Regions from separate parts of the Streptomyces sp. NPDC096205 genome, predicted to be linked through region 1. Evidence: riboswitches for the same ligand, from Rfam matches in the RefSeq annotation. Region 1 holds a riboswitch; each other region holds the start of a gene.

Region 1 (10,272 bases):
CCTGGACCAGGAAGGCGACCTCGGCCTCGTCGGCGGGCGCGGACGCGGGCAGGCCGTTGGTGCCGATGCGGTCGTAGCGTACGGTGGCGATGAACTCGCCGCCGATCGTGGCCGCGAGTCCCACCCGGTCCACAAAGTCGTGGTGCGTGAAGCGGTGGACGTCCTTGGCGGACAGGCGCGGGTAGGGCGCGAAGAAGCGGTAGTACTTCGACTCGTCCGAGACCTGCTCGTAGAAGCTGATCAGGCGCTCGGCGTCATCGACGGTGATGGGGCGGATGCGCGCGGTGCCGCCGTCGCGCAGCACCACGTCGGCTTCCCAGTGGGCGGGGTACTCCTGCCGGTCCGGCGCGCTCTGCATGGGGCCCAGAGTACGGCTCGCGTACGACAACGGCGCGGGGCAGTCTGTGAGGACGTGGGGTCGGACCGAGGCCGCGGTTCCGGCTGCCACCCCGGGACATACGTCTGTCCCGGAGTCGCTTCACGTGTGGAACACTGGTCTAGACAACCCTGAGCACTGAAGGGCAGCAACACATGGCTGAGCGCCGCGTCAACGTCGGCTGGGCCGAGGGCCTCCACGCCCGCCCCGCTTCCATCTTCGTCCGAGCCGCCACGGCCGCAGGCGTCCCGGTGACGATCGCCAAGGCCGACGGCAACCCCGTCAACGCGGCCTCCATGCTGGCCGTCCTCGGCCTGGGCGCCCAGGGCGGCGAGGAGATCGTCCTCGCCTCCGACGCCGAGGGTGCGGACGTCGCCCTCGACCGCCTGGCCAAGCTGGTCGCCGAGGGTCTCGAGGAGCTTCCCGAGACCGTCTGAGGAATGACTCGCTGAGTCACGAAGGGCTCGTCCGAATTATCGGGCGAGCCTTTCGCATTTCCCGTTCGGGCGAGGTTTCCGGGCATCAGAAATAAACCCCCCGGGAATTACTTCCTCTTTGTATACGGTGCCCGTGTTAATGCCGCACGCCCGACATGTTTACGGGATGTTGCGAAGTCCTCACACGGTCCGCGCGATCGGCGCCGCCGGAAAAGCGCAGCCGGTGCGCGGCGATCGACCGCTCGGTGTGCAGCGCGGTGATCGCCCGCGCGCGTTCGCCGTCCCCGCGCGCGACGGCGTCCACGATCGCGCCGTGCTCGGCCCAGGAGTCCATGGGACCGGACGGCGCCTCCACGGTGTACATCCAGGCGATCTTGTGCCGCAGCTGGGTCAGCACCGACACCAGGGCGGGGCTGCCGGAGGCCTGGGCCAGCGTCTCGTGGAACCAGCCGCCCAGGGAGCGCAGATCCTCGCTGTTGCCCCGCCTGGCCCGCTCCTGGCCCAGCCGGACGAGGCCGCGCAGCACCTTCAGATGGGCCTCGGTGCGGCGCTGGGCGGCCCGTGCGGCCCCCAGGGGCTCCAGCAGCACGCGCATCTCCAGCAGGTCGGCGGCCTCCTGCTCGGTGGGTTCGGCGACGCACGCGCCCGCGTGCCGCCGGGTGACGACGAACCCCTCCGCCTCCAGCGTGCGCAGCGCCTCGCGGACGGGGACGCGCGAGACGCCGTAGCGGCGCGCGAGCAGTTCCTCGGTGAGCCGGCTGCCGCGTTCGTGGACCCCCGCGACGATGTCGTCCCGGATCGCCGTGCATACCGAGTGCGCCGGAACACGCATGACCGACCTCCGCCTTTAATCCCCGTGAAACGTCGACGATTGACGTGTGTTCAGCGACTCTATTGCAATGCGGCCGCATTTCCGACGGCGGGCCGGAATCCATGGATATTTTTTGGACAATCGGCCGCCGGGCGGCGACCGGAACGCCGAAAGCCCCGGCTGCGGGAGCCGGGGCTTTCTAGGCTGTCGAGGCTTTCGAGCAAGACCTGTCGGTCAGATGTTCACGCCGTGCGAGCGGAGGTAGGCGACCGGGTCGATGTCGGAGCCGTACTCGGGGCTCGTGCGGGCCTCGAAGTGCAGGTGCGGGCCGGTGACGTTGCCGGTGGCGCCGGACAGGCCGATCTGCTGGCCGGGGACGACCGACTGGCCCACCGCGACGGAGATGGAGGACAGGTGGCCGTACTGGGTGTAGGTGCCGTCGTGCATCCGGATGACGACCTGGTTGCCGTACGCGCCGCCCCAGCCGGCCTCGACGACCGTACCCATGCCGACGGCCTGGACGAGGGTGCCGCTCGCGGCGTGGAAGTCGACGCCGGTGTGGCTGCCGGAGGACCACAGCGCGCTGCTGGCCTGGTAGGCGGTGGAGACGTACGAGCCGGCGATCGGGGCCACGAAGGTGTTCAGGCGCTTGCGCTCGGCCTCACGGGCGGCGCGCTCCCTGGCCTCACGGGCGGCCTCGGCCCGCGCCTCGGCGCGCTTGACGGCGGCCTCCTCGGCCTTCTGCTCCGCGAGCGCCTCCTCGGCGGCCTGCTTCTGCGCGGCGGCCTGGGCGTCGATCTGCTCGGCGACGGAGTCGCCGATGGTGACGACCGGCAGCAGGCCGGTCTGCTCGGCCTCGGGCTCGGCGGCGAGGGCCGGCCCCGCGAGGGTGCCGATGACGCCGGTGGTGGTGAGCGCCGCGACGCCCGCCGCACGGGCGGTGCTGCGCTGCATCCGGCTGGGACGACGATGCTTCCCGGTGGCGCGCGTGAACGCCATGAAGTGGCTGGTCCTTTCCTTCCCTCTCGCCTACCGGGTTAGCTGACGGGTTCGGAGCAGGAAGGTCTCCTACGGACCCCCTCGCTTCACGCGCGGGCGTCCGATTCACCCCAGGGACTGCGATGGGTCCCCGGCTCCCCTGGCTCGCGCCGTAGGGGGACTCGGCGATGACTGTCCGGTGCCGCGGATGCGGCGCACTGCGTGACGAACAGCCCGGACGACACTAAGGGGATCATCTTTCGATCCTCTAATGGATCAGCGTTTTTGTAGCGCATGCCACAGGGCAGACGGGCAGCATCTCCTGCAATTCACAGCCAACTCGGACAAACGAGGGCCCTGATGACGCTCCGGTCACCAGGGCCCACGCGTGTGTGGCGCGAATTCGCCGTCCCTACTCGGCGCTCACCACGGTGACTTCACCGATGCCGAGGGCCTCCACGGGCTCCTTGATCTGCGCCGCGTCGCCGACCAGGACCGTCACCAGCCGGTCCACCGGGAAGGCGTTCACGACGGCCGCCGTGGCCTCCACCGTGCCGGTGGCGGCGAGCTGCTGATACAGCGTCGCCTGGAAGTCGTCGGGCAGATGCTGCTCGACCTGGTCGGCCAGCGTGCTCGCGACGGCGGCGGCCGTCTCGTACTTCAGCGGCGCCACCCCGACGAGGTTCTGCACGGCCACGTCCCGCTCGGCGTCGGTCAGCCCGTCCGCGGCGAGGGTGCGCAGCACCGTCCACAGGTCCGCCAGCGCCGGGCCGGTGTTCGGGGTGTCCACGGACCCGCTGATGGCGAGCATCGACACGCCCGTGCCGTCGGGCGCGGAGCGCAGCACCTGGCCGAAGGACCGCACGCCGTAGGTGTAGCCCTTCTCCTCGCGCAGGACGCGGTCCAGGCGGGAGGTGAGGGTGCCGCCGAGGCAGTACGTGCCGAGCACCTGGGCGGGCCACACACGGTCGTGGCGGTCGGGGCCGACGCGGCCGATGAGCAGCTGCGTCTGGACGGCACCGGGGCGGTCCACGACGACGACCCGGCCGGTGTCGTCGGCGGTCACCGCCGGCACGGGCCGCGGCGCGGCCTTGGAGCCCGTCCAGGCGCCGAGGGTCTCGCCGAGCAGGGCGTCCAGGTCCAGGCCCGTCAGGTCGCCGACGACCACGGCGGTGGCGGTCGCGGGACGCACATGCCGCTCGTAGAAGGCGCGCACGGCCGCGGAGTCGATCGCGGCGACCGTCTCCTCGGTGCCCTGGCGCGGCCGGGACATGCGCGATGCCTGCGGGAACAGCTGCCGGGAGAGCTCCTTGGCCGCGCGGCGGGCCGGGTTGGCCAGCTCGTGCGGGATCTCGTCGAGGCGGTTGCGCACCAGCCGCTCGACCTCGCCGTCGGCGAAGGCGGGCGCCCTGAGGGCGTCGGCGACCAGGCCGAGGGCCTTGGCCAGGCGGGAGGCGGGGACCTCCAGGCTGAGGCGGACGCCGGGGTGGTCGGCGTGCGTGTCGAGGGTGGCGCCGCAGCGCTCCAGCTCGGCGGCGAACTCCTCGGCGGAGTGCTTGTCGGTGCCCTCGGAGAGGGCGCGGGCCATGATCGTGGCCACGCCCTCCTGGGCGGCCGGCTCGGCGTCGAGCGGCGCGTCCAGCAGCACCTCGACGGCGACGACCTGCTGGCCGGGGCGGTGGCAGCGCAGCACCGTCAGGCCGTTGTCGAGCGTCCCGCGCGTGGGCGCCGGGAACGCCCACGGCCTGGCCTCGCCCGGCTTGGGCTGCGGGTGGAAGTCCATCGCGGCGAGCTCGGTCACTTGGCCGCCTCCTCGTCGTTGTCGTGGGCGGCCTCCACCGTGGCTTCGGCCTCCGGGTCCTCGGGGAAGTCCTCGTCCTCGGTGTGCTCCGCGGACTCGGGCGACAGCGGCTCGTAGACGAGCACCGCGCGGTTGTCGGGCCGCAGCCGCGCCGCGGCGACCTCGCGGACCTCGTCGGCGGTCACCTCCAGGACGCGCTGCACAGCGGTCAGGGCGAGCTGCGGGTCGCCGAACAGGACGGCGAAGCGGCACAGTTCGTCGGCGCGGCCCGCGACCGTGCCGAGCCGGTCCAGCCACTCGCGCTCCAACTGCGCCTGGGCGCGCTCCATCTCCTCGTCCGTGGGGCCCTCCTCGGCGAACCGGGCGAGCTCCTCGTCGATGGCCGCCTCGATGACGGGCACCTCGACGTCTCCGGAGGTCTTCACGTCCAGCCAGCCCAGCGAGGGCGCCCCGGCCAGCCGCAGCAGGCCGAAGCCGGCCGCGACGGCCGTACGGTCACGTCGTACGAGCCGGTTGTAGAGGCGGGACGACTCGCCGCCGCCGAGGACGGTCAGCGCCAGGTCGGCGGCGTCGCACGCGCGTGTGCCGTCCTGCGGCAGCCGGTAGGCGGCCATCAGCGCCCGCGCGGGCACCTCCTCCTCGACGACCTGGCGCAGCTGCTCGCCGATGACGTCGGGCAGCGTGCCGTCGCGCGGGGCGGGCTTGCCGTCGTGGCCCGGGATGGAGCCGAAGTACTTCTCGACCCAGGCGAGCGTCTGCTCGGGGTCGATGTCGCCGACCACGGACAGCACCGCGTTGTTGGGCGCGTAGTAGGTGCGGAAGAACGCGCGCGCGTCCTCCAGGGTCGCCGCGTCCAGGTCGGCCATCGAGCCGATCGGCGTGTGGTGGTAGGGGTGGCCCTCCGGATAGACGAGGGCGGTCAGCTTCTCGAACGCGGTGCCGTAGGGCACGTTGTCGTAACGCTGACGGCGCTCGTTCTTGACGACGTCGCGCTGGTTCTCCATGGACTCGTCGTCGAGGGCGGCGAGCAGGGAGCCCATGCGGTCGGCCTCCAGCCAGAGCGCGAGCTCCAGCTGGTGGGCGGGCATGGTCTCGAAGTAGTTGGTGCGCTCGAAGCTGGTGGTGCCGTTGAGGGAGCCGCCCGCTCCCTGCACCAGCTCGAAGTGACCGTTGCCCTTGACCTGGCCCGAGCCCTGGAACATCAGGTGCTCGAAGAGGTGAGCCAGGCCGGTGCGTCCCTTGACCTCGTGACGGGAGCCGACGTCGTACCAGAGGCACACCGCCGCGACCGGGGTCAGATGGTCCTCGGAGAGCACCACGCGCAGGCCGTTGGCCAGGCGGTGCTCGGTCGCTGTCAGGCCGCCGGAGCCTGCCTGGTCTGTGGCCGTGTGACCCATGGGCATGTACGTCCCTTCGATCGCGGATGCGGTTGCTGAAAACCGCTGTTCTCCTGCCGGTCCTGCCACTGTATGCAAGCGTGCGGACCGCCGGTGGAGTTCCCGGCCGCCGTACGCCCAGAGCGAGATCCCGTAGCCTGCGGACACACGCCGCCACTGGCGACGCGGGGTCCGGTCCGTCGTTGTCAGTGCCTAGGTCCACAATGGTCCGCGTCAGAATTCGTTCACGCTTCCGCCGGAGCGAGCCGAGGGGACGCGTCCCGTAGGCGAACGACCAGAGCAAAAGGAGCCAGGCAGCGATGGCCCGCCGCAGCACGAAGACCCCGCCGCCCGACGACTCGTTCGAGGAGCGCATCCTCGACATCGACGTCGTCGACGAGATGCAGGGCTCCTTCCTCGAGTACGCGTACTCGGTCATCTACTCCCGAGCCCTGCCCGACGCGCGTGACGGCCTCAAGCCGGTGCACCGCCGCATCGTCTACCAGATGAACGAGATGGGGCTGCGCCCCGAGCGCGGCTATGTGAAGTGCGCCCGCGTGGTGGGCGAGGTCATGGGTAAGTTGCACCCGCACGGCGACTCGTCGATCTACGACGCCCTGGTGCGCATGGCCCAGCCCTTCTCGATGCGCGTGCCCCTGGTCGACGGCCACGGCAACTTCGGCTCGCTGGGCAACGACGACCCGCCGGCCGCCATGCGGTACACCGAGTGCCGGCAGGCCGAGGCGACGAGCCTGATGACCGAGTCGATCGACGAGGACACGGTCGACTTCGTCCCCAATTACGACGGTCAGGAGCGGGAACCGGTCGCCCTGCCCGCCGCGTTCCCGAACCTCCTGGTCAACGGCTCCTCGGGCATCGCGGTCGGCATGGCCACCAACATGCCGCCGCACAACCTGCGCGAGGTCATCGCGGCCGCCCGCCACCTGATCAAGTACCCGAACGCCGATCTCGACGCCCTCATGCGCCATGTGCCGGGCCCGGACCTGCCCACCGGCGGCCGGATCGTCGGCCTGTCCGGCATCCGCGACGCCTACGAGACCGGCCGCGGCACGTTCAAGATGCGCGCCACCGTCTCCGTGGACTCGGTCACCGCGCGCCGCAAGGGTCTGATCGTCACCGAGCTGCCGTTCACGGTCGGCCCGGAGAAGGTCATCGCGAAGATCAAGGACCTGGTCGGCTCGAAGAAGCTCCAGGGCATCGCCGACGTCAAGGACCTCACCGACCGCGAGCACGGCCTGCGTCTGGTCATCGAGGTCAAGAACGGCTTCGTGCCGGAGGCGATCCTGGAGCAGCTGTACAAGCTGACGCCGATGGAGGAGTCCTTCGGCATCAACAACGTCGCGCTCGTCGACGGCCAGCCCCTCACGCTGGGCCTGAAGGAGCTGCTGGAGGTCTACCTCGACCACCGCTTCGAGGTCGTGCGCCGGCGCAGCGAGTACCGCCGCACCAAGCGCCGCGACCGGCTGCACCTGGTCGAGGGCCTGCTCACCGCGCTGGTGGACATCGACGAGGTGATCCGCCTGATCCGCTCCAGCGAGAACTCCGCGCAGGCCAAGCAGCGCCTGATGGAGCACTTCTCGCTGAGCGAGGTCCAGACGCAGTACATCCTCGACACTCCGCTGCGCCGCCTGACCAAGTACGACCGCATCGAGCTGGAGGCGGAGAAGGAGCGGCTGAACACCGAGATCGAGGAGCTGACCCGGATCCTGGAGTCGGACACCGAGCTGCGCAAGCTGGTCTCGGCCGAGCTGGCCTCGGTCGCCAAGAAGTTCGGCACCGACCGCCGTACGGTCCTGCTGGAGTCCGCGGGCTCCCCGGCGCCGACCGTGTCCCTCCAGGTCGCCGACGACCCGTGCCGGGTGCTGCTGTCGTCGACGGGGCTGCTGGCCCGTACGGCGAACGCCGAGCCGTTCGCGGAGGACGCCGACGGGCGGCGCACCAAGCACGACGTGATCGTCTCCGCGGTGCCCTCCACCGCGCGCGGCGAGGTGGGTGTGGTGACCTCGGCGGGCCGGCTGCTGCGGATCAACGTGGTCGACCTGCCCCAGCTGCCGGACACCGCGGCCGCGCCGAACCTGTCGGGCGGGGCGCCGCTCGCGGAGTTCGTCTCGCTGGAGGACGACGAGACGGTGATCTGCCTGAGCACGCTCGACGAGTCCTCCCCGGGCCTGGCGATCGGCACCGAGCAGGGCGTGGTCAAGCGCGTGGTCCCGGACTACCCGGCGAACAAGGACGAGCTGGAGGTCATCACCCTCAAGGAGGGCGACCGGATCGTCGGCGCGGTCGAGCTGCGCACCGGTGAGGAGGACCTCGTCTTCATCACGGACGATGCCCAACTGCTGCGCTTCCAGGCCTCGCAGGTCCGCCCGCAGGGCCGGCCCGCGGGCGGTATGGCGGGCATCAAGCTCACCGACGGCGCCAAGGTCATCTCCTTCACGGCCGTCGACCCGGCGGTGGACGCGGTGGTGTTCACGGTCGCGGGCTCGCGCGGCACCCTGGACGACTCCGTGCAGACGACGGCCAAGGTGACGCCGTTCGACCAGTACCCGCGCAAGGGCCGGGCCACCGGTGGTGTGCGCTGCCAGCGGTTCCTCAAGGGCGAGGACTGTCTGTCCCTGGCCTGGGCGGGCGCCGCTCCTGCCCGCGCCGCGCAGAAGAACGGCACCCCGGCCGAGCTGCCGGAGATGGACCCGCGCCGGGACGGCTCGGGCGTGTCCCTGGCGAAGACGGTGGCGGCGGTGGCGGGACCGGTCTAGAGACCGGGTTCGGCCTCCTGGTCGTCCGCGTCGCGTACGTAGCGCAGAACGCCCCACATGCCGTGCTCGTCGGCGTGTGGGGTGTCGCTCGTGCAGGCCTCGAGCTCCTTGTCGAGAGCGGGCGCGTCGATCCCGGCGCCGATGAGGACGAGCTGTGTGAGCCGCGCGTCGTCGGCCGGCCACGGCTCCGGCTCGAACCGCAGGAACCGCCCCACGGCATGGACGCCGTAGCGGTTCCCTGTGTCGTACGGTCCGAAGTCGACGTACCCCTTGATCCGGTACAGCCCCTCGGGACGGCTGTCGAGGAACGCCATCAGCCGGCGCGGGTCCATCGGGGTCCCGGAGGTGAACGACAGGGTGTCGTAGCCCGAGTGGAGATGACCCGCGTGGTCCTCGTCCGGGTCGTGCTCGTGGAGGTCGTCGAAGGACAGCTGCCCGATGCGTTCCTCGCTGGGCCGGCAGTCGAAGAGGAACTCGGGGTCGAGACGGCCGTACGAGGCCGGGACGACGGCCGCCTTGTCGGCGAGGGAGCGCACGAGTGCGAGGAGCCGTTCGCCGTCGGCGGCCCGGTCGGTCTTGTTGACGACGACGAGGTCGGCGAGGGCGAGATGCCGGTCGATCTCGGGGTGCCGCGCGCGAGTGGCGTCGAACTCGGCGGCGTCGACGACCTCGACCAGCCCGCCGTACACGATCCCCGGCAGCTCGCTGGCGAGCAGCATGCGCACGAGTTCCTGAGGTTCGGCGAGTCCGCTGGCCTCGATGACGATGACGTCGATGCCGGCCGTGGGGTGGGCGAGCCGCTCCAGATAGACGTCGAGTTCGCTCGCGTCCACCGCGCAGCACAGGCAACCGTTGCCGAGGGAGACGGTCGAGTCGCCGAGCGCGCCCGCGACGGCCATGGCGTCGATCTCGATGGCGCCGAAATCGTTGACGATCGCGCCGATACGACTGCCTCCGCTGTGGTGCAGCAGATGGTTGAGCAGCGTGGTCTTGCCGGAACCCAGGAATCCGGCAAGCACGACGACGGGGATCTGCCGCGGACGGTGACCCAATGTGCGACCTCTCTCACGCCCGGGCGCGCACCGGATCGCGACCGTGCACGCCGTCGAGGATTGAATGCCGCCCCAGGATACGAGCCGCAGGAATCACCGCGAAGTGAACGATTGTTAGCAGCATTTGCGGGGCAGACGTCTGGCAAGGTGCCGGGGCGTGCGGCGGGCGTGCGACCCTCGCTTCCCTCCGTGCGCCTCCTTCCTCCGCCTCCCCGCCGATCAGAGCCGCTCGGCACCCTGGAGGTGGCACGCGCCGCCCATCGCTCGCCGGTTCCCATCAGTCGACCCGCATCCCGACGACCGGCGGACGGTGCCTGATTCGGGGGTTGACATGGCCACACGGAAGCACCTCACGGGGAGGCTGAACTCCGCCGCAACTGCCCTTCTGATCTCCGCCACCACCCTGACGCTGGTCGCCCGCAGGCGCCGCCTCGACGAGGCGCGGCTGGAGCAACGACGGCTGGAACTCGAAGAACTGGCCGTCCGGCGCAGGGCGTTCGCCCATCAGCAGCGCATGCACTGGGAGCTGCTGGCCAGGGCGATCGACGACCCTTCGCTGGCGGCGGTGATCGACACCTACGACAAGAGCATCCCGGCGGACAAGCGCCGCCAGTTCTTCTACGCCAACGCCTGGTACGCCTATCTCTTCCATCAGTACCGCGCC
Region 2 (10,272 bases), on a different contig from region 1:
ACTCGTCCCAGCTCATGCCGTAGTACTCGTAGAGCTGGTGCTCCTCGGTCGCCGACAGGTGGCCGCCGGAGTCGACGTCCACATGCGGGGCGTCCTTGACCTTGCCCTTGGAGTACGGGACCTCGATGTGGTCGTCCACCAGCGAGGCGTCGCGGATGGGCACGAAGGACTCGCTGGTGCCGAACAGGCCGGTCTTCACCGACGCCCACTCGGGGCGCCCGGTGGCGTCGTCGAGGAAGACGTGCTTGGCCTCACCGATTTTCTTGCCGCCCTCGTCGAGGACCGGATGGTCCAGGACCGCGGGAATCTGCTCTTTGGTGATCATGCTTGTTTCACCCTTCTTCCGGAGCGATTCCCTTGGCGGGTTGACGCCACAAAAGGTGTGAAACTACCCATAGGCAACAAAGAGCACATTCTTTCCGTAAGTGCTATCGCCTCACTTCAGTGCTCTCCCGTCACGCGACGGACCAGGCGATGCCGTCCAGGATGTCGTGCTCGCTGACCACGACCTCCTGCGCGCCGATCCGTTCCATGATCGACAGCAGCACCAGTGCGCCCGCCGCGATCACGTCGACCCGGCCCGGATGCATGGCCCCGACCGCCGCCCGCTCGGCGTGCGTGGAGCGCAGCAGCCACTCGGTGATCTCACGGACCCTGTCCCGGGAGATCCGGGAGTGGTGGATGGCCGCCGAGTCGTACTCCGGCAGCTCCAGTGCGATCGCAGACACCGTCGTCACCGAGCCGGCCAGGCCCACCAGCGTGTGCGCCTCGCGCAGCGGGACGGTCCGCTCGGCGAGGTCGAGCGCGGCCTCGATGTCCGCCCTTATGGCGGCGACCTGCTCCTCGGTGGGCGGGTCGGTGACCTTGCCGTCGTGCACCAGGTGCCGCTCGGTCATGCGCACACAGCCGATGTCGACGGACCGGGCGGCCCGGACGTGGTCGTCACCGACGACGAACTCCGTGGAGCCGCCGCCGATGTCCACGACCAGGTACGGCCTGGTGAGGTCGTCGCGGCCGGTCAGCTCCTTCGTGGCCCCGGTGAAGGAGAACTCGGCCTCCTGGTCGCCGGTGATGACCTCGGGCTCGACGCCCAGGATGTCCATGACCCCGCGCACGAACTCGTCGCGGTTCTCGGCGTCCCGGGAGGCGGAGGTCGCCACGAACCGCAGCCGCTCGGCGCCGTGCTCCTTGATGACGGCCGCGTACTCGCGGCACGCGGCGAAGGTCCGCTCCAGCGCCTCGGGGGCCAGCCGCCCGGTGCGGTCGACGCCCTGGCCGAGCCGCACGATCGTCATACGGCGGTCCAGCTCGACAAGTTCACCGGTGGCAGGGTCGCAGTCGGCGACCAGCAGGCGGATGGAGTTCGTACCGCAGTCGACGGCGGCGACCCGGGTCACCGGCCCTCCCCCTCTTCGCTCTTCTCGGGCAGGGTCACGCACGCGCCCTTGCTCCACCACTCCGGCAGCATCGCGAGGGCCTCGTCGCCGAGCGGGTTCACACCCGGGCCCGCGGCCAGCGAGTGCGCGACCAGGACATGCAGGCACTTGACCCGGTCCGGCATGCCGCCGGCGCTCGGGAAGTTCTTCAGCTCCTCGATCTCGTCGCGGCGCCGGATGTAGTCCTCGTGTGCGGCACGGTAGGCCGCGGCCAGCTCCGGGTCGGACTGCAGGCGCTCGGTCATCTCCTTCATCAGACCGCTGGCCTCCAGCGTGCCGATGGCCGAGTTGGCCTTGGGGCACGTCAGGTAGTACAGCGTCGGGAAGGGCGTGCCGTCGGGCAGCCGGGGGGCCGTCTCGACGACGTCCGGCTGGCCGCAGGGGCACCGGTGCGCGATGGCGCGCAGCCCGCGCGGCGGCCGCCCGAGCTGCTGCTTGAAGGCCTCGACGTCCGCGTCGGTGGGCTCGGTGCGGGGTGTGGTCGGCGGGGGCGTTTCCATCTGGCCTGAGGTTGTCTCTCTGCTATCTGTCACTGGTCGGAGGCGTCGGCCTTGTCGACGCCGTCCCAGACGTTGGAGTACCAGGGGCGGTCGGCCGCCCCCTGGTCGGTGCGGGACTGCTCGGCGGCGTCCGGGTCGACGACGATGTAGCCGGTCTCCCCGGGCATCACATAGTGCAGCCGCTCGCGGATGCGCTGCTCGGCGAACGCGTCGTCCTGCCACCGCGCCTTGAGGTCGCGCAGCTGCTCGACGCGTTCCCGCGCCTGCCGCTGCTGCCGCTCCATGTCGGCGATCTCGGCGCGCTGGGCGACGTACTGCCGCATCGGATAGGCGAGGGCGACGATCAGCGAGCAGACCACCAGGGCGAGCAGCGCGGCCCGGCCGGTGAGCCGGGAGCGGCGCGCCTGGCGGCGGGTCTGGGAGCGGTAGACACGGGCCGCGGTCTGCTCGCCGAGCAGTCGCAGTCTGGTCGCGGTGGAGAACCGGTCCCGGTCCTTCACGGCCATGTTGCCCGCCTCCCGATCACGCACGTACGTCCCCGCACACGGTACGGGACCGAGTACGGGGACGTACGTACGACGCTGCCTGTCAGGCCGCCTTACGGGGTGACGGTCAGCCCTTGAAGCGCGGGAACGCGCTGCGGCCGGCGTACACCGCGGCGTCGTCGAGGATCTCCTCGATGCGCAGCAGCTGGTTGTACTTGGCGACGCGCTCGGAGCGGGCCGGGGCACCGGTCTTGATCTGGCCGCAGTTGGTGGCGACGGCCAGGTCGGCGATGGTGACGTCCTCGGTCTCGCCGGAGCGGTGGGACATCATGCACTTGAAGCCGCTGCGCTGGGCCAGCTCGACGGCGTCCAGGGTCTCGGTGAGCGAGCCGATCTGGTTCACCTTCACCAGCAGGGCGTTGGCGGCGCCCTCCTCGATACCGCGGGCGAGGCGCTCGGGGTTGGTGACGAACAGGTCGTCGCCGACCAGCTGGACCTTGTCACCGAGCTTGTCGGTGATGGTCTTCCAGCCGTCCCAGTCGTCCTCGAACAGCGGGTCCTCGATGGACACGAGCGGGTACGCGTCGACGAGCTCCGCGTAGTACTCGGTCATCTCGGCGGCGGAGCGCTCCTTGCCCTCGAAGGTGTAGACGCCGTCCTTGTAGAACTCGGACGCGGCCACGTCGAGGGCGAGGGCGATCTGCTCGCCGGGGGTGTAGCCGGCCTCCTTGATGGCCTCGAGGATGAGGTCGAGGGCCTCACGGTTGGAGCCCAGGTTCGGGGCGAAGCCGCCCTCGTCGCCGAGGCCGGTGGCCAGGCCCTTGTTCTTCAGGACCTTCTTCAGCGTGTGGTAGACCTCGGCGCCCCAGCGCAGGGCCTCGGAGAAGGACTCCGCGCCGATCGGGGCGATCATGAACTCCTGGATGTCCACGTTGGAGTCGGCGTGCGAGCCGCCGTTCAGGATGTTCATCATCGGAACGGGCAGCAGGTGCGCGTTCGGGCCGCCCAGGTAGCGGAACAGCGGCAGGTCGCTGGCCTCGGAGGCGGCGTGGGCGACGGCGAGGGAGACGCCGAGGATGGCGTTGGCGCCGAGCGAGCCCTTGTTGTCGGTGGCGTCCAGGTCGAACATGGCCTGGTCGATCAGGCGCTGCTCGGTGGCGTCGTAGCCGACCAGCTCCGGGCCGATCTGCTCGATGACCGCGAGGACGGCCTTCTCGACACCCTTGCCGAGGTAGCGGTTCGAGTCGCCGTCGCGGAGCTCGATGGCCTCGAAGGCGCCCGTGGAGGCGCCGGACGGGACGGCGGCACGACCCGTGCTGCCGTCGTCGAGGCCGACCTCGACCTCGACCGTGGGGTTGCCTCGGGAGTCCAGGATTTCCCGGGCTACGACGACGTCGATGGACGGCACGAGCATCTCCTTCGTGGATGTGACGCTTTTGAGCAGAACCGTGGTGGCTCTGCGAGACGAGCCTAACCGCCTCCGGGGGATCGGCCAGCCGATCGCCCACCCCGTGGACGGAAACCGATCGTAAATTGTTTCCGAACGGAACAAACGGGCGGCGGTGAGCTCGTCCGTGCACGGCCGCGCGCTTCATCGCCGTACGGGCCCCGCCCCGGGCATCCCCGGGCATGACCCCTGGACATGACCCCTGGGCATGACCCCGCCCCGGTGCGTACGGGGGAACACGCACCGGGGCGGGGAGCCGGCGGGGGAAGCGCTGCCTACTTGAGGTGCAGCTGCTGGCCCGGGTAGATGAAGTCGGCGTCGTCGATGATGTCCTTGTTCAGCTGGAACAGCTTCTGCCAGCCGCCCTTGACGTGGTGCTTCTCGGCGATCGAGCTGAGGGTGTCGCCCTTGACGACCTTGTACTCGCCGTCGCCCTTCTCGACCTTCTTGCCGGTCGGGGTGGTGACGGTCTTCTTGGCGGCCGGGCGCTCCTGCGAGCGGGAGGCGCTCTGCTGCTCGGTCTCGCGGGCGGGGGCGGGGGTGCTCTCCTGCGTGGTGGTGCTGCCGGAGTCGGTGGAGCCGCCGCCGGTGTACGCGGCGCTGGACAGGCCCACGCCGCAGACCGGCCAGGCGCCCTTGCCCTGGCCCGCGAGGACCTTCTCGGCGATTTCAATCTGCTGGGACTTGCTGGCCTGGTCGGCCGTGGCGGCGTACTGCGTGCCGCCGTACGCGGCCCAGGTGGAGGCGGAGAACTGCAGACCGCCGTAGTAGCCGTTGCCGGTGTTGATGGACCAGTTGCCGCCGGACTCGCACTGGGCGACGGCGTCCCACTCGGAGGCGGTGGCGGCGGAGGCGTTGCCGGCCGCCATCAGCGGGGCGGCGACGGCGGCGCCGGTCACACCGGCGATGGCGATGGCGCGAGTGGCCTTGGACGGACGACGGTGCTTGCCCTTGCCGGAAAACAGCATGGAGGATCCCCTCACCGACGCCTGCGAGGTGAGCTGTCGGGTTCGGGCCGGTTGAGTTGCCCGGCCGCGGCTCTCACGAGCTGCGGCTTCACCCCAAGCCGGTTCCGGTGTCGAGTTTCCTCAACTGCCGGACCCGGCGCCTACCTTGGGTCCCCCGCTCCTGCCTACGGCGCTTGACGCGACGACTGTTCCCGGGCTGCCACTGGCAGGATTCGGCGTTTGTGGCGGCCGGGGCTCGTGTTGGCGAGCGGTCATGACCGTAGACAGGCGATCGGCGGATTTTCAAAGACGATCAGGGCTTCTGAGACTCATCCCACAGTTTCGCCAAACCGGACATTTAGCGGCGAACCATGACGTGAACTCCCGCTACTTTTCGCCCGGTTCGACCCCTACCGCGAGCGTCTGACCGGGCAGGATGAGGTCCGGGTCGACGCCGACCGTCTGCCGGTTCTCGGCATACAGCTCCGACCATCCGCCCTGGAGGCCAAGGGAGTCGGCGATGCCCCACAGGCTGTCGCCGGCCCGCACGGTGTACTCGCCGTCGGCGGCGTCCCGCACGGCCGCACCGCTGCGCGAGGCGTGACGCCCCGTGGAGTCGCCCGTACGACCGTCCGCCACGCCCTCCTCGACGCCCTCGTCGGCGCTGTCGCCGCGGTGGCGGCCGGTGGCGGTCTCGTCCGAAGAGGTACCACTCTGGCCGGACTTGTCCGAGTCGCCCTGTGCGTCGCCCGTGGCGGAGCTGTCGGGCGCCAGTGCGGTGGCGTCGGGGTCTTCGCTCGGGTCGGCGTCCGAATCGGGCGAAGGGTCCGTCTTGGTCGTATTGCCCTGGTCGTCCTGGGCGGTCCGGCCGCTCGCGTCGCTGTCGGCGCTCTCGCCGTCGGCCTCGGTCGACGAGTCGTCGGACGACGAGGCCGACTCGGACGGAGAGGGGAGCAGACGAGAGGAGTCGGACGAACCAGATGTGTCGGACGTGTCGGACGAATCGGGGGTGTCGATCAGGCCGCCCAGACCCGAGGAGGTGTCGTCGGAGACGCCGGTGTCGACGTCGGCCGGCGCGGAGTCCTCACCGAGGCCCGAGAGCGGGCCGCAGGTCGGCCACGCCGTGACGCCCTGGTCCGCGAGGACGCGCTCGGCGACGGCTATCTGCTGCTGGCGGCTGGCCTGCTCGGGGCTCGGGGCGTAGTCCAGGCCGCCGTAGGTCTCCCAGTCGGTCTGGGTCAGCCTCAGGCCGCCGAAGTGGCCGTAGCCGTCGTTCGCGCTCCAGGCACCGTCCGTCTCGCACTCCGCGACCCGGTCCCAGGTGGTGCCGTCCGCCGCGCTCGCGCCCGAGGCGCCGAGCAGCGGGATCGCGATGGCGGAGCCGGTCACTCCGGCCGCGACGAGGAGAGCCGGAGCCTGGCGGGGGCGACGGTGACGACCGTTCCCGGAGAGCATGCGGAAGCCTTTCGTGCGACAGCAGTGATCGGCGCGGCGTGTGATGCGGGGCGCCGCACTGATGGGTGAACGTATCGGCAGACGATCACTTGTCACAAGTTAATGCCGCACAGATCACGTGAAGATCACAGACTTGAGGGTGTGTCACGTTTGTCTGTGTCAGCTTCCTGTGCCGGCCCCGGCACTGGGGGTGAACTCCACCGGCAGCGTGCGCAGGCCCCGCATGATGAGGCCGCCGCGCCAGCGCAACTCGGCCGGATCCGCGGCCAGTCGCAGGTCCGGCAGCCGGGTGAGCAGTGTGGCCAGCGCGGTCTGCCCCTCCAGCCGGGCCAACGGGGCGCCCAGGCAGTAGTGGATGCCGTGCCCGTACCCCAGATGCTGGTTGTCGCGGCGGGCGAGGTCGAGGGTGTCCGGGTCCTCGAACCGGGCCGGGTCCCGGTCCGCCGCGGCCAGCACCACCAGCACGGGGTCGCCGGCCGCGATGTCCTGCCCGCCGATGGCCAGCGGCTCGGTGGCGAACCGCCAGGTCGCCAGCTCCACCGGCCCGTCGAAACGCAGCAGTTCCTCCACGCCGGTCGCGAGGAGGCCGGTCTCCTCCGCGGCGAGCGAGCGCTGGAGACGCTCGCGCTGCTCGGGGTGCGTGAGCAGGGCGAACGTGCCGTTGCCGATGAGGTTCACGGTCGTCTCGAACCCGGCGAACAGCAGGATGAACGCCATCGCCGCCGCCTCGTTCTCGGTGAGGTGCTCCCCATGGTCCGAGGCGCGGATGAGGCCCGAGATGAGGTCCTCGCCCGGCGCGGGCTCCGCGGGCAGCGCCTCCCGCTTGCGGTGGATGAGCTCGGCGAGATAGCCGCGCATCTTCTTGACCGACCGCGCGACCCCGCCCCGCGGGCCGCCGCCGTGCCGGATCATCATGCCCGCCCAGTCCCGGAAGTCGTCCTGGTCCTCCCGCGGGACGCCCAGCATGTCGCAGATGGCGTAGATGGGCAGCGGGAAGGCGAACTCATGGATGAGGTCCGCCGAACCCTTCGCCGCGAACTGGTCGATGAGGTGGTCGGTCAACTCCTGCACCCGCGGCGCGAACTCGGCCACCCTGCGCGGTGTGAACGCCTTGCTCACCAGCCGCCGGAGCCTGGTGTGGTCCGGCGGGTCGATGTTCAGCAGATGCGTCATCAACTCCGCCTTGCGCTCACCGGGAATCCCCGTCTTCCCCTTCGCGTGCGCCGGCTCGTCGTGATGCTCCGGGTTCTTCGACAACCGCGCGTCCGCCAGCGCCTGCTTGGCATCGGCATAACGCGTGACCAGCCACGCCTCCACCCCACTCGGCAACCGCGTCTTCCGCACCGGCGCGTGCTCCCGGAGCCAGGCGTAGGCGGGGTACGGGTCTGTGGCGAACTCCCAGGTGAACAGCTCGGGGGGTGCGGGGTGGGAAGGGGGGTGGGGGGTGGGGGTGGTGTCGGGGTCGGGGGTGGAGTCGGGGCTGGGGGTGGCGTCTGGGCCGGGGGTCGTGTCGGGGCTGGGGTGGGGGTGGTTGGTCACCGGTTGACGGTAACGGGTTGGGGAGGGGGCTTGAGGAGGTGAGGGGATGGTGGCTGGGGGTGTGGTGTGGGCTGTGGCTTGGGGCCGGGTCAGTCCGGTGTTCGCCGCCGGTCAGTCCGGTGTTCGCCGCCGGTCAGTCCGGTCTTGGGTCAGCGATGGGCGCGGCTTGGGGCCGGGGCAGCCCGGGGTCTGCCCCCGATCGGTCCCCTCTCGGGCCAGTGATGGGTGCGGCTTGAGACCGGGGGACCCCGGTGTCCGCCCCGGTCGGTCCCCTCTCGGGTCAGCGCTGGGTGCCCGTGTCTCCCCCGGCCGTCTCCGTCTCGCGTATCGCGTCCCGGTAGGCGCGGGCCGCTGCTCTGAGGGCCGCTTCCGGGTCCACGCCCTCGGTCTCGGCGCGGACCGCCAGGGCGAGGAGTTCGTAGCCGATGGCGTCGGTGTGGGGCAGGGGGACGTCCAGGCCTGCCGTGCGGGCTCGGGAGGCGAGCTTGGCGGCGAGGGCGAGGCCCGGCTGGTGCAGGGGGATGCCCTCGGTCACGGAGGAGCGGCGCTTCTCCTCCGCCTTGGTGCGCAGCCAGTGCGCCTTGACCTCCTCGGGCGTGGTGGCGGTCTCGTCCCCGAAGACATGCGGATGGCGGTGGATGAGCTTGGCGACGATGCCGCCGGCCACGTCGTCGATGGAGAACGGGGCGTCGGGGTGCTCCTCGGCGATCCGCGCGTGAAAGACGACCTGGAGCAGGACGTCCCCCAGCTCCTCGCGCAGTTCGTCGCGGTCGCCCTCCTCGATCGCCTCGACCAGCTCGTACGCCTCCTCGATGCCGTACTTCGCCAGGCCCTCGTGGGTCTGCCGCGACGACCACGGGCACTCCGCGCGGATGCGGTCCATGACCTGCACCAGATCGAGGAGCCGGGCGCCCGGCAGGTCGTAGGAGGCGGGGAGCAGCTCCAGCTCCGGCATCCGTACCCGGCCGGAGCCGGCGAGGCGGGCCAGGCCGTCCGTCAGGGCCGGCTCACCCTCCCCCGTCGCCACGACCACCACCGTGTGTCCGCCCGCGCAGGCGTCCACCAGCTCCTCGGCCGTCGGTGAGGCCTCGGCCACGGTTATCCCCGCTTCCCGCAGATACGGCAGCTGCGGGTGGGCGCCGTCCGCGCACAGGACACGGTCGGCGGTGCGCAGCGCCTGCCAGGCGGGCCAGGACAGCAGGCCGGGGGCGACCCGGTGGCTGGTGGTGAGCAGGACGATGCGGCCGGGGGTGTCGTGGGGCTCCGGGTGTGCCTGGGGCTCCGGGGCGGGTTCGAAGCTGGTTGCGTTCACGATCCGAACGTAACGCAAGCCGCGGACAGATCGACGAGAGTTGTCCACAGGCCGGATCGGATCATCGGATTATTCACCTGTCGACGACTGGCCTCGCCAGATCGTCCCGCCGTTCCGCCGTCCCGCCGTTCCGGCATGCGGCCATCCGGCCGCGTCCGGCCGCGTCCGGCCGTCCGGCCATCCGCCGTACCGTTACGCCTACGCCGGTCGCTCCTCCCCCGCCGTCGTGACGTCCCGTACCCACGGTGCCTTGGTGTCCACCCGGCCGACCTTCTCCGCGTCCCAGGTGCCGTAGCGCGGGTTGAGGTCGACGTCGAGTTCCTTGGACGCCTCGGACAGGGCCTTCCAGAAGGCGGGCTGGCTGGTGTCGGTACCGAGGGACTCGGCGAGCTTCTGGGCCTCCAGCTGGAGGTGCAGGTTCTCGTCGAGGCGCTCCGGTGCGACCGAGTACTGCTGCAGCCAGGCCGTCTGCAGCGCCTTGGCGCCGCCTGCCTGCTGTTCGAGGCCGGCGCGCATCTGCTGGACCTCGCGGCGGCTGACGGTGACGCCCGCGTCCTGGGCGGCACGGTGCAGGACCCGGTCGAGGACCATGCCGTGCAGGGTGTCACGGGTGAGGGTGCCGGTCTTGGCGATGGCCTGGCTGTACTGGGCCTCGTCCGTCACCGCGGCGCGCTGGGCCTCGCGGACCTCCTCGACGCGGTTCTCCAGCTGGGAGACGGTGATCCGCTGCCCGCCGACGACGGCCGCCGCACCGGGGTGCGCATCGTTTCCGCAGGCGGTGAGCAAGGGGCCCGCGGCGGCGATCGCGGCGGTGAGGACGAGCGCGGTGCGACGGCGGCGGTGCAAGGAAGCCTCCCGAGGAGATTGTGCGACGGTGCACAAAGTCTTGCGGTGATCGATGTTAGGCAGCGGCGCAGCTCTGGCCAACCCATTCGACCAACGATTCACCGGGACTTCGGGCACCGCCGCGCGGTCCACCCGCTCAGGGGCCCCTGCCTCAGCCCTGGAGGTCGCCCTTCGGCCGGCGGGACCCGAACCGATCGATCACCTTCCGCAGGGGCGGCGGCCGGTCAGCCACGCACCTGCCCCAGCCACTGCAACGTCCGCCGGATGTCGGCCACCAGCGGATGGGCCGGTCCCCTCAGGCGTTC
Region 3 (10,272 bases), 820 kb from region 1:
TTGCCCCACAGCTCCGATCCTCCTGGAGGTCGGGCTCGGCACCGGCCGTCGCCGTGGGGGCGCGGGTTGTTCGCCGACTGCGCGCCGTCTCTGGTTGCTCGCGCAGTTCCCCGCGCCCCTTTGGGGGGCGCCGGTTGTTCGCCGACTGCACGCCGTCTCTGGTTGCTCGCGCAGTTCCCCGCGCCCCCAAGAAGGGCCCCTTAAGCCACGACCCCGATCCTCAGCTTGATCTCGTCCGGCTTCAGAGTGCCCTTCGCCGTGACGTGGTCTCCGGAGGACTCTCCGCGCAGGCGGCGGCCGATCCAGGGGACGAGGTACTCGCGGGCCCAGTGGACGTCGTCGCGGCGGACGTCGAGGGTGCCGCGGGGCGGGAGGGGCGGCCAGGGCTGCTCGGGGTCGGCCGGGATGTCGAGGCCGAGGGCCTGTCCGGCGCGCAGGGCGACGCGGGTGTGGCCCTCGGGCGAGAGGTGGAGCCGGTCGTGGTCCCAGGCGCGGCGGTCCTGGACGGACTTGAGGGACCACAGGTCGAGCACCGGGCAGCCGTAGCGGTCGGCGACGGCCCGCACATGGCCGTTGTACGTCGCGATCTTGCCGCGCAGATGCTTCAGAAGGGGCACGCCGCGGGTGTCGAAGCCGGTCGTCACCAGCACCGTGCCGGCCACCTCGGTGAGCGCGGCGACCGCCCGCTCGAAGCGCTCGGCGACGTCGTCGGGGTCGGTGCCGGGCCGGATGATGTCGTTGCCGCCCGCGCAGAAGCTGACCAGGTCCGGGGCGAGTTCCACGGCCCGCGGCACCTGGTCCGCCACGATCTGGTCGAGCAGCTTCCCGCGCACGGCGAGGTTGGTGTACTCGAAGTCGCCCTCGGGCCGTCGGTCCGCGAGCAGCACCGCGAACCGGTCGGCCCAGCCGACGAACGCCCCGTCGGGGCCGGGGTCGCCGACGCCCTCGGTGAAGCTGTCCCCCACCGCCACGTACGACCCGATCACTGATCTGCTGTCACTCTTCGAATCGTCTGCCACATCGGCCCATGATTCCTCCTCGAATGTGACCTACGCGACCGTAGGGCGGGGTTGACGGGCGGTGAGATAAGCCACGCCTAAAGTCTCGGCAAGTCCGGGAATAACCTCCCGTTCAGCCCTGTTGGGGGTGCGGTCGCCAGATCCGGAACTCACTGATCCGGAAGTGGCTCCAGACCGTACGGAAGGCGAAGTGCCCGCCGGTGTACGGCTCGGGGTCGGTGTAGTCGAACACGAGCCGGCCGTTGTTCCACCACTGCACGCGCGATCCGGCCGACACGATCCGCACATGGTGGGGCTGGTTGGGCACGAGCAACGGCTCGGTGTAGTCGTACACGAGTGGCCGGACCCCCGCCTCACCGACGTAACGGCGCAGCCGGGTGGTGGTGTTGCCGTTGGCGCCGTAGCCGGCGTAGTACGTCCTGAGGTGGTCGTACTCGGCGAGGGCGCCGCCGCGCGGGGTGGCGAACAGGTCGTGCGGGGAGCGGGCGTCGACCGCATTCCAGAAGTTGTTGAGGTCGGAGACACGGTCGTTGACGCCGCCCTCGGACACCGGCACGGCCGTGTACTCCAGCACATACGGGCCTTCGAGCCGCTGCCGGAACCAGACCGTGACCCCAGCCGGTACGTCCACCTCCAGCACCCCGCCGGACGCGGTGACCGTGCCGCCGTCCTGCAGTTCGGTCGCCCACCGGCCGAGGCCGTGCCGGAAGTCGTCGTGGGCGAGCAGACGCCCGTGGCGGGGGCTCGCGCTCGCAAGACCGGCCGGGGCGAGCGCCGCGAGGGCCGCTCCGGCGGCCAGGGCTCCGAACGTTCTGCGCGTGGTCGTCACGGAAGAGGCTCCTTCGGCGGGGGTGAGCGGGGGCAGCCATGGAGTGCCGACCGGATCTCGGGCAACTCCGGGCGCGCGTCGGTGAGTTCGACCACGGTCACCTCGACGGCGTGGGCGTACACCACCGAACGCGCCAGGACGCCAGCAGAAAGCGCTTGCCGTCCTGTCGGGGACCACTCTGGCCACAACACGCCGCCGCTGTCGACACCCCGGCAGACTCCGCCACACCGCCGCAACACGGAGATCACGAATCTCCGGGTCCGGACACACCGAAGGCCGGACCCGGGGATCGGGGTCCGGCCTTCGGCGGTGTGGGCCGCGGGCGTCAGCCGATGGCGACGCCGTGCGAGCGGAGGTAGGCGACCGGGTCGACGTCGGAGCCGTAGTCCGGGGTGGTGCGGATCTCGAAGTGCAGGTGCGGGCCGGTCACATTGCCGGTCGCGCCGGAGAGGCCGACCTGCTGCCCGGCGGTCACCGTCTGGCCGGCCGAGACGGACAGCGCGGACAGGTGGGCGTACTGGGCGTAGTAGCCGTCGGCGAGCTTGACGACGACCTGGTTGCCGTACGCGCCGCCCCAGCCCGCGGAGACCACGGTGCCCGCGCCGACGGCCTTGAGCGAGGTGCCGGTCGGGACGACGAAGTCGGCGCCGGTGTGGTAGCCGCTGGACCACATGCTGCCCGCCACGCGGTAGCCGGTGCCGACGGTGGCTCCGCTCACGGGGGCGGTGTAGCCGTTCGCCGCGGTGGTGTCCGCCTGGGTGGCGGCCGGCTCGGAGGCCTTCGAGGAGTCAGCGGTCTCGGAGGACTGCGTGGCCGGCTTCGGCGCCTCGGACTTCTGCGGGGCGGCGGACTTCTTCGCGGCGGACTCGGAGGACTGCGTGGCCGCGGCCTTCTTGCCGAGCGACAGCTTCAGGCCCGGGTGGATCAGCGACGGGTCGCTGCCGACGACCTCACGGTTGTCCTGGTACAGCTTCTGCCAGCCACCGCTGACGTGCTGCTCCTGGGCGATCTTCGAGAGATAGTCGCCGACCTTCACGGAATACGTGCGCGGCGTCGCGGCCTTCTTCTCGGCGGCCTTGATGGCGGTCTTCTGGACCGTCGCGGCCGAGCTGACGGCCTTCTCGGGGACGGACTGTCCGGTCGCGGCATTCGCACCGGTGGCCGCGAGAAGCGGCAGGGCGAGTGCGGCGCCACCGGTACCGGCGACGGCGATGGAACGGGTCAGGCGCTGGGCCTTGGGACGGCGGTGCTTACCCTTCGCGGGCATGGGCGTTTTCCTCTCCGGCGCCTGCGAGGTGAGCTGTCGGGTGCGGACTGGAGATGTCCGGCCGCGCCGGGCGCGGCTTAACCCCGAGCCTGTTTCCGGAGACCGGAACAGGCGGATGTACCTGTGGGTCCCCCGCTCCTGCCGTACACGGGTGGGTTTGCGCGGGCTCCGGTCGGCGGCAGGATTAGGCGTCCGTCCGGATCGGTGGCGAACGTAAGCGACCAAGACGCAAAGGGACAAGCAAGAGGTTCCACCCGAAGGCCTTCTTCTTGATCCCTTTCGGGAATTCCCGGTCACCCTCCGTGCATTTCGGCCGTTCCGCATTCGCCAAATGCCCTTGAAAAACGCATTGATTACGTGAGCATGACGGGCGACGCACGGTCACGGCTATGACGCTGCTCACGTGACGCTGCTCCACGTTCCTTTATTCCAGAGCGAGTTGGAAGGAAGGCGCTAATTCGGACAGAAAGCCCAGATGCGACGCAGACGGAGAAGCGGCACATACATATCCCAGGGAAGCCGTGTCGTAGGGTCAGTCGTATGGTCATGGACGTGCCCGTCGGTCGAGCCGCGCCGGCGGGACCCGACCGGAGGGAGCCCCACGTGACGCAGCAGGTCCCGTCGACCGAGCCGGAGCTGGCCGGAGTCCGCAATTTCCGTGACGTGGGCGGACTGCCGACCGTCGACGGACGCCGGGTGCGCCAGGGCGTGCTCTTCCGCAGCGGCCACCTCGCGCACGCGACCGCCGAGGACGCGGCCTTTCTCACGACCCTGGGCCTGCACACGATCTTCGACTTCCGCAACGCGGCGGACCAGAAGCTGGAGGGCCCGGACGTGGAGCTGCCGGGCGTGCGCAACGTCAACCTTCCGCTGAGCGACCCGGCCGACGGCGCCGAGTTCTGGAAGATGGTCCGCGAGGGCGACCTGGACCAGCTGCGCGCGATCCTCGCCGACGGCAAGGCGGCGAACCGGATGATCACCTCGTACCGGATCATGGTCAAGGAGCGCACCGCCGAGCACTCCCAGGTGCTGCACGCCCTCGCCGAGGACAGCGTCCCCGCCCTGATGCACTGCGCCGCGGGCAAGGACCGCGCCGGCCTGTCGATCGCCGTGACCCTGCTGGCCCTGGGCGTCGAGCGCGACGCCATCCTCACCGACTACCTGGAGTCGAACGCCAAGCACCGCCGCTACAAGGTGCGCCGCAACGGCGACGCCTCCGCCTACTCGCCCGAGGTCATGGAGCTGCTCAGCCCGCTGTTCGACGCCCGCGCGGAGTATCTGACGGCGGCGATGGAGACCATCGAGGAGACCTGGGGCGGGGTCGACGCCTATCTGGAGCGGGGCCTCGGTGTGACGCCCGACACGCGCGAGCGGCTGCGGGACCGGCTGCTCGACTGAGCCGGCCTGAGCGGCGGGAGCCTACTTGGCTCCGACCTCGAACAGCAGATAGAGGAACCCGGCGAAGACGTGCCCGGCCACGATGTAGATCAGCAGCCGGATCCACAGGGTGCGGGGAAACTTCTCCTCGATGTCGCTCATGGCGTGTCTCCCGTCATGGGGCCCAGGCACAACGCGGCCGTGGGGCTCTGCAGCAGGGTGTGGACGAAGAGAAGGTCGACGCCGCCCTCGTCCTCGGCGGCGATGCGGTGCGGGGTCAGCGAGTCGAAGTGCGCGCTGTCCCCGGGACCGAGGCGGTGCGCGGTGTCGCCGAGGCGCAGCCGCAGCCGCCCCGTCAGCACGTGCAGCCACTCCTCGCCTGGGTGCACGCGCACGATGTCGCCCTGGGAGCCGTACGGCACGTGCACCCGCAGGGCCTGCATGCCGCGGCCGGGCGCACCGGCCTGCCAGTAGGTCCAGCCGCCCGCCCGGGTCGGTTCCATGTCGTCGGCTCGTACGACGGCGTCCCGGTCGGCGACCCGCTCCCCCAGCAGCTCGGAGACGGTCGTACCGTAGATGCGGGCGAGCGCGAGCAGCATCGGCAGCGAGGCCTGGCGCCGGCCGGTCTCCAGCCGGGACAGATGCGCGGGCGAGAGCCCGGCGGACCGCGCGGCCGCCTCCAGCGTGAGGGAGGCCCGGCGCCGCAGGGCGCGCAGCTGGGGCGCGACGGCGGGCAGGTCACCCACCGGCGCCTCGGCGGCCGGTTCGTCCGCGGCAGGCTCGTCCACTGAAGGCTCGGTCTCGTGAGAGCTCATGCTCTCCATTCAGCCGCAGGCTTGCCTCTCGGGCAAATTTATTGCCTCAGAGGCAAACGCGGTAAGCCCCTCACAGCGGTAAGCCCCAGCTGCAACCCTCAGCGGTTGGCCACCGCCTGCTTCACCAGCGTCCTGCCGAAGTCCCACATCAGCCCGCCCCCGCTGTGCGCGTCGTCCATGACCTCGGTGAAGGCGTCGACGAACCGGTCGACCTCCTTCTCCCCGACGATCAGCGGCGGAATCAGCTTGATCACCTCCAGGTGGTCCCCGGAGACCTGGGTGAGGATGCGGTGCCGCTGGAGCAGCGGGACGACGACCATCTGCGCGAACAGGCCCTTGCGGGCGGCCTGGAGCATGGCCCAGCGGCTGCGCAGCTTCAGCGACCTGGGCCGGCCGAACTCGATGCCGATCATCAGCCCCCGGCCGCGTACGTCGGCCAGCAGCTCGTAACGGTCGACCAGCGCGGCGAGCCGGGACCTCAGCAGCTCGCCCGTGGCCCGTGCGTTCGCGACGATCTGCTCGTTCTCCATGACGGACAGCACGGCCAGGCCGGCCGCCATGGCCTGGGCGTTGGAGCCGAAGCTCGCCGAGTGGACGAGGACGCGGTCCATCGACGAGTAGACCTTCTTGAAGATCCAGTCCTTGCCGAGGGTCGCGCCCACGGGGACGTACCCGCCGGACAGGGCCTTGGCGACGCACACCAGGTCCGGTTCCACCCCGTCCTCGTGCTGATAGGCGTAGAAGTCGCCGGTCCGGCCGAGGCCGGTCTGCACCTCGTCGGCGACGAGCAGCGCCTTGTGCCGGTGCAGCAGTTCCTGCGCGGCGCGCAGATAGCCGGGCGGTGTCTCGTGGACGCCCTTGCCCTGGATCGGCTCGACGATGAGGGCGGCCACGTCGCCCTTCTTCAACTCCCTTGCCAGCGCGTCGAGATCACCGAGGGGGACGGCGGTGTCGGGCAGCAGCGGGGCGAAGCCGTCGCGGAAGCCGTCCTCGCCGTTGACGGACAGGGAGCCGGTGGTCAGGCCGTGGAAGGCGTGGTCGCAGTAGAGGACGCGCGGTTTGCCGGTGGCGCGGCGGGCGAACTTCAGGGCGGTCTCCACCGCCTCGGTGCCGCTGTTGCCGAAGAACACCCGGTCCAGGTGGGGGCTGTGGGCGAGCAGCTTCTCGGCGAGCAGTCCGGGCAGCGGCTGGCAGTCGAAGCGGGTGAGGTCGGCGAGGCCCGCGTCGAGGACGTCGTGCAGCGCCTTGCGGACGACCGGGTGGTGCCGGCCGAGGCCCATCACCCCGAACCCGGCGAGCATGTCGAGGTAGTCGTTCCCGTCGGCGTCCCAGAAGTAGGCGCCCTCGGCACGCTCGTACACCTTGTCGAAGCCGATGGTGTGCAGCATGCGCGGGAGCTGGTGGTTGAGGTATTTGCTGTGCAGCTCGTAGCGTTCGGCGGCGCGCTCGGCGAGGAGTCTGCCGAGGTCGAACTGCCCGGTCCCGGCGGCGGGTTCGGTGGTGGTCATGCGGGTTGCTCCTCGACCGGATCGGCTTCTGACGTCTCTTCCCGCACGGCCAGGCTCGCACCGATCCGCCCGGCGATCTCGACCGGCGTGAGCCCGATGTCGGCCAGCACCTCACCGCGCTTGGCGTGCGCGAGGAACTGCTCGGGGATGCCGAATCTCCTCACCGGTACGTCGACGTCGGCGTCGCCGAGTGCCAGGGCGACGGCCGAACCGACCCCGGCGGCACGGCTGTTGTCCTCGACAACGGCCACCAGCCGGTGCCCGGCGGCCAGTTCGGGCAGGGCGGGATCGACCGGCTTGACCCAGCGCGGGTCCACGACCGTGCAGCCGATGCCCCGGGCCTGAAGCAGCTCGGCCGTCTGGAGACAGACCGGGGCCATCACCCCGACGGCGACCAGCAGCACCTCGGGGCGTTCGGATCGTCCTAGGACGTCCATGCCGCCCACCCGCCCCACGGCCGGGATCTCCGGGCCGACGGACTCCTTCGGGAAGCGCACCAGCGTCGGCGCGTCGTCCACGGCGACCGCCTCGCGCAACTGGGCGCGCAGTTGGCCGGCGTCACGCGGGGCGGCGATCCTGAGGCCCGGCACGACCTGGAGCACGGACATGTCCCACATGCCGTTGTGCGAGGCCCCGTCGACGCCCGTGACCCCGGCCCGGTCCAGCACGAAGGTGACCCCGCAGCGGTGCAGGGCGACGTCCATCAGGAGCTGGTCGAAGGCGCGGTTGAGGAAGGTGGCGTACACGGCGACGACCGGGTGCAGTCCGCCGGTCGCGAGCCCGGCCGCGCTGACCGCCGCGTGCTGCTCGGCGATGCCCACGTCCCAGACCCGGTCCGGGAAGCGCTCGGCGAACCTGCCGAGCCCGACGGGGTGCAGCATGGCGGCGGTGAGGGCGACGACGTCCTCGCGCTCCTCGCCGATCCTGACGATCTCCTCGCCGAACACCGAGGTCCAGGACGGCCCGTTGGAGGGCGCGAGCGGCTCGCAGGTCAGCGGGTCCATCACACCGACGGTGTGGAAGTGGTCCTCCTCGTGCGCGAGGGCGGGTTCGTAGCCGCGGCCCTTCACCGTCAGGCAGTGCACGAGGACCGGCCCGTGGAAGCGCTTGGCGCGGCGCAGCGCGGACTCGACCGCGCCGATGTCGTGCCCGTCGATCGGGCCGACGTACTTCAGGCCCAGGTCCTCGAACATGCCCTGGGGGGCGAAGGCGTCCTTGAAGCCCTTCTTGGCGCCGTGCAGGGCCTCGTAGAGGGGGTGGCCGATGACCGGGGTGCGCAGCAGGACGTCCTTGCCCCAGGCGAGGACCTTCTCGTAGCCGTCGGTGGTGCGCAGGGTGGCCAGGTGGTTGGCGAGGCCGCCGATGGTGGGGGCGTAGGAGCGTTCGTTGTCGTTGACGACGATGATCAGCGGGCGGTCCTTGGCGGCCGCGATGTTGTTCAGCGCCTCCCAGGCCATGCCGCCGGTCAGGGCGCCGTCGCCGATGACCGCGACGACATGCCCCTTCTCCCCCTGCACCTGGCGGGCCTTGGCGAGTCCGTCGGCCCAGCCGAGCGCGGTGGAGGCGTGGCTGTTCTCGATGACGTCGTGCTCGGACTCCTCGCGCGAGGGGTAGCCGGACAGGCCGCCCTTGCCGCGCAGCTTGGAGAAGTCCTGACGTCCTGTCAGCAGCTTGTGGACGTAGCTCTGGTGGCCGGTGTCCCACAGGATGCGGTCGGTCGGTGACTCGAAGACCCGGTGGAGGGCGATGGACAGCTCCACCACTCCCAGGTTGGGCCCGAGGTGGCCGCCGGTTCGGGAGACCGCGTGCACCAGGAACTCCCTGATCTCGTCGGACAGTTCGCGAAGCTCCGCCTCGGACAGCGACTTCAGGTCGCGTGGTTGCCGGATGTTCTCCAGAATCGTCACGCTCGGGCCCCCTTCGGTCCGTGCCTCGTACTCAATTCACTTCGACTGCTCCGCGAGCTTCAGTGCCTCCTCGACGAGGGTCTCCACGATCTTCGACTCGGGTACGGTCTTGATGACCTCGCCCTTGACGAAGATCTGGCCCTTGCCGTTGCCGGAGGCGACGCCGAGGTCGGCCTCACGCGCCTCGCCGGGCCCGTTGACGACACAGCCCATCACGGCGACCCGCAGCGGCACCTCCATGCCCTCCAGGCCGGCCGTGACCTCGTCGGCCAGCTTGTACACATCGACCTGGGCGCGCCCGCACGAGGGACAGGACACGATCTCCAGACGCCGCTGCCGCAGGCCGAGGGACTCCAGGATCTGGATGCCGACCTTGACCTCTTCTGCGGGCGGGGCGCTCAGCGAGACGCGGATGGTGTCGCCGATGCCCCTGCTGAGCAGCGCGCCGAAGGCCACGGCCGACTTGATCGTGCCCTGGAACGCCGGGCCCGCCTCGGTCACGCCCAGGTGCAGCGGGTAGTCGCAGCTCTCGGCGAGCTGCCGGTACGCCTCGACCATCACGACCGGGTCGTTGTGCTTCACCGAGATCTTGATGTCGTGGAAGTCGTGCTCCTCGAACAGGGACGCCTCCCACAGCGCGCTCTCGACCAGCGCCTCCGGCGTCGCCCTGCCGTACTTCTGGAGCAGGCGGCGGTCCAGGGAGCCGGCGTTGACGCCGATGCGGATGGGTGTGCCGTGGTCCTTGGCGGCCTGCGCGATCTCCTTGACGCGGTCGTCGAACTGCTTGATGTTGCCGGGATTGACGCGTACGGCCGCGCAGCCCGCCTCGATCGCGGCGAACACGTACTTCGGCTGGAAGTGGATGTCGGCGATCACCGGGATCTGCGACTTGCGCGCGATGGTCGCGAGGGCGTCGGCGTCGTCCTGCGTGGGGCAGGCGACCCGGACGATCTGGCAGCCGGACGCGGTCAGCTCGGCGATCTGCTGGAGGGTGGCGCCGATGTCGGAGGTGCGGGTCGTGGTCATCGACTGCACCGACACCGGGGCGCCGCCGCCGACCGCCACCGGCCCGACGTGGATCTGCCGCGACACGCGCCGCTCGGCGATCGGCCGGGCCGGTACCTCGGGCACGCCCAAGGGGATGGCGGTCATGACATCACTCCCGGTTTCCGTTGACCGTCTCGCGCATGGCCCGCAGCGACTCCTTCAGGGAGCCCATGGTGGCCAGCACGGCGGTCGGCTCGTAGCCGCAGTGCGCCATGCAGTTGGCGCAGCGCGGGTCCTTGCCGCGGCCGTACTTGTCCCAGTCGGTGTCCTCGATGAGTTCGCGGTACGTCGACACGTAGCCGTCGCTCATCAGGTAGCAGGGGCGCTGCCAGCCGAAGAGGGAGTAGTTGGGGATCGCCCAGGCGGTGCAGGGGAAGTCGACCTTGCCCTCGAGGAAGTCCAGGAACAGCGGGGAGTGGTTGAGCCTCCAGCGGCGCCGGTTGCCGCCCGCGAAAGCCTTGCGGAACAGCTCGCGGGTCTGTTCCACGCCGAGGAAGTGCTCC

Evidence for each region. A riboswitch is a leader RNA that binds a small molecule or an ion and turns the genes downstream of it on or off. The one in region 1 is predicted to bind cyclic di-AMP.
Region 2: linked by a shared signal. The riboswitch ahead of ACIQ6Y_RS24400 (transglycosylase family protein) and the one ahead of ACIQ6Y_RS05955 (M23 family metallopeptidase) in region 1 are both predicted to bind cyclic di-AMP.
Region 3: linked by a shared signal. The riboswitch ahead of ACIQ6Y_RS02715 (peptidoglycan DD-metalloendopeptidase family protein) and the one ahead of ACIQ6Y_RS05955 (M23 family metallopeptidase) in region 1 are both predicted to bind cyclic di-AMP.

The regions. Positions count from the first base shown of each region.
Region 1 is NZ_JBIWFS010000001.1:1,413,536-1,423,807, forward strand. Features, by position in the region: gene ACIQ6Y_RS05940 (GNAT family N-acetyltransferase) at 1-358, opposite strand, end outside; gene ACIQ6Y_RS05945 (HPr family phosphocarrier protein) at 532-813, shown strand; gene ACIQ6Y_RS05950 (GntR family transcriptional regulator) at 950-1,645, opposite strand; gene ACIQ6Y_RS05955 (M23 family metallopeptidase) at 1,859-2,623, opposite strand; cyclic di-AMP (ydaO/yuaA leader) riboswitch at 2,636-2,800, opposite strand; gene ACIQ6Y_RS05960 (M16 family metallopeptidase) at 3,015-4,403, opposite strand; gene ACIQ6Y_RS05965 (M16 family metallopeptidase) at 4,400-5,806, opposite strand; gene ACIQ6Y_RS05970 (DNA topoisomerase (ATP-hydrolyzing) subunit A) at 6,100-8,556, shown strand; gene ACIQ6Y_RS05975 (CobW family GTP-binding protein) at 8,553-9,608, opposite strand; gene ACIQ6Y_RS05980 (DUF6082 family protein) at 9,940-10,272, shown strand, end outside.
Region 2 is NZ_JBIWFS010000006.1:488,512-498,783, reverse strand. Features, by position in the region: gene ACIQ6Y_RS24425 (DUF2382 domain-containing protein) at 1-325, opposite strand, end outside; gene ACIQ6Y_RS24420 (exopolyphosphatase) at 456-1,397, opposite strand; gene ACIQ6Y_RS24415 (DUF501 domain-containing protein) at 1,394-1,936, opposite strand; gene ACIQ6Y_RS24410 (septum formation initiator family protein) at 1,966-2,442, opposite strand; gene eno (phosphopyruvate hydratase) at 2,549-3,829, opposite strand; gene ACIQ6Y_RS24400 (transglycosylase family protein) at 4,144-4,836, opposite strand; cyclic di-AMP (ydaO/yuaA leader) riboswitch at 4,840-5,018, opposite strand; gene ACIQ6Y_RS24395 (transglycosylase family protein) at 5,203-6,270, opposite strand; gene ACIQ6Y_RS24390 (cytochrome P450) at 6,430-7,680, opposite strand; gene ACIQ6Y_RS24385 (nucleoside triphosphate pyrophosphohydrolase) at 8,090-9,121, opposite strand; gene ACIQ6Y_RS24380 (SurA N-terminal domain-containing protein) at 9,320-9,967, opposite strand; gene ACIQ6Y_RS24375 (protein kinase) at 10,192-10,272, opposite strand, start outside.
Region 3 is NZ_JBIWFS010000001.1:592,431-602,702, forward strand. Features, by position in the region: gene ACIQ6Y_RS02705 (SGNH/GDSL hydrolase family protein) at 201-986, opposite strand; gene ACIQ6Y_RS02710 (DUF6250 domain-containing protein) at 1,132-1,848, opposite strand; gene ACIQ6Y_RS02715 (peptidoglycan DD-metalloendopeptidase family protein) at 2,174-3,115, opposite strand; cyclic di-AMP (ydaO/yuaA leader) riboswitch at 3,121-3,279, opposite strand; gene ACIQ6Y_RS02720 (tyrosine-protein phosphatase) at 3,719-4,513, shown strand; gene ACIQ6Y_RS02725 (DUF6126 family protein) at 4,535-4,654, opposite strand; gene ACIQ6Y_RS02730 (helix-turn-helix domain-containing protein) at 4,651-5,307, opposite strand; gene ACIQ6Y_RS02735 (aspartate aminotransferase family protein) at 5,406-6,815, opposite strand; gene dxs (1-deoxy-D-xylulose-5-phosphate synthase) at 6,812-8,722, opposite strand; gene ispG (flavodoxin-dependent (E)-4-hydroxy-3-methylbut-2-enyl-diphosphate synthase) at 8,759-9,874, opposite strand; gene hpnH (adenosyl-hopene transferase HpnH) at 9,879-10,272, opposite strand, start outside.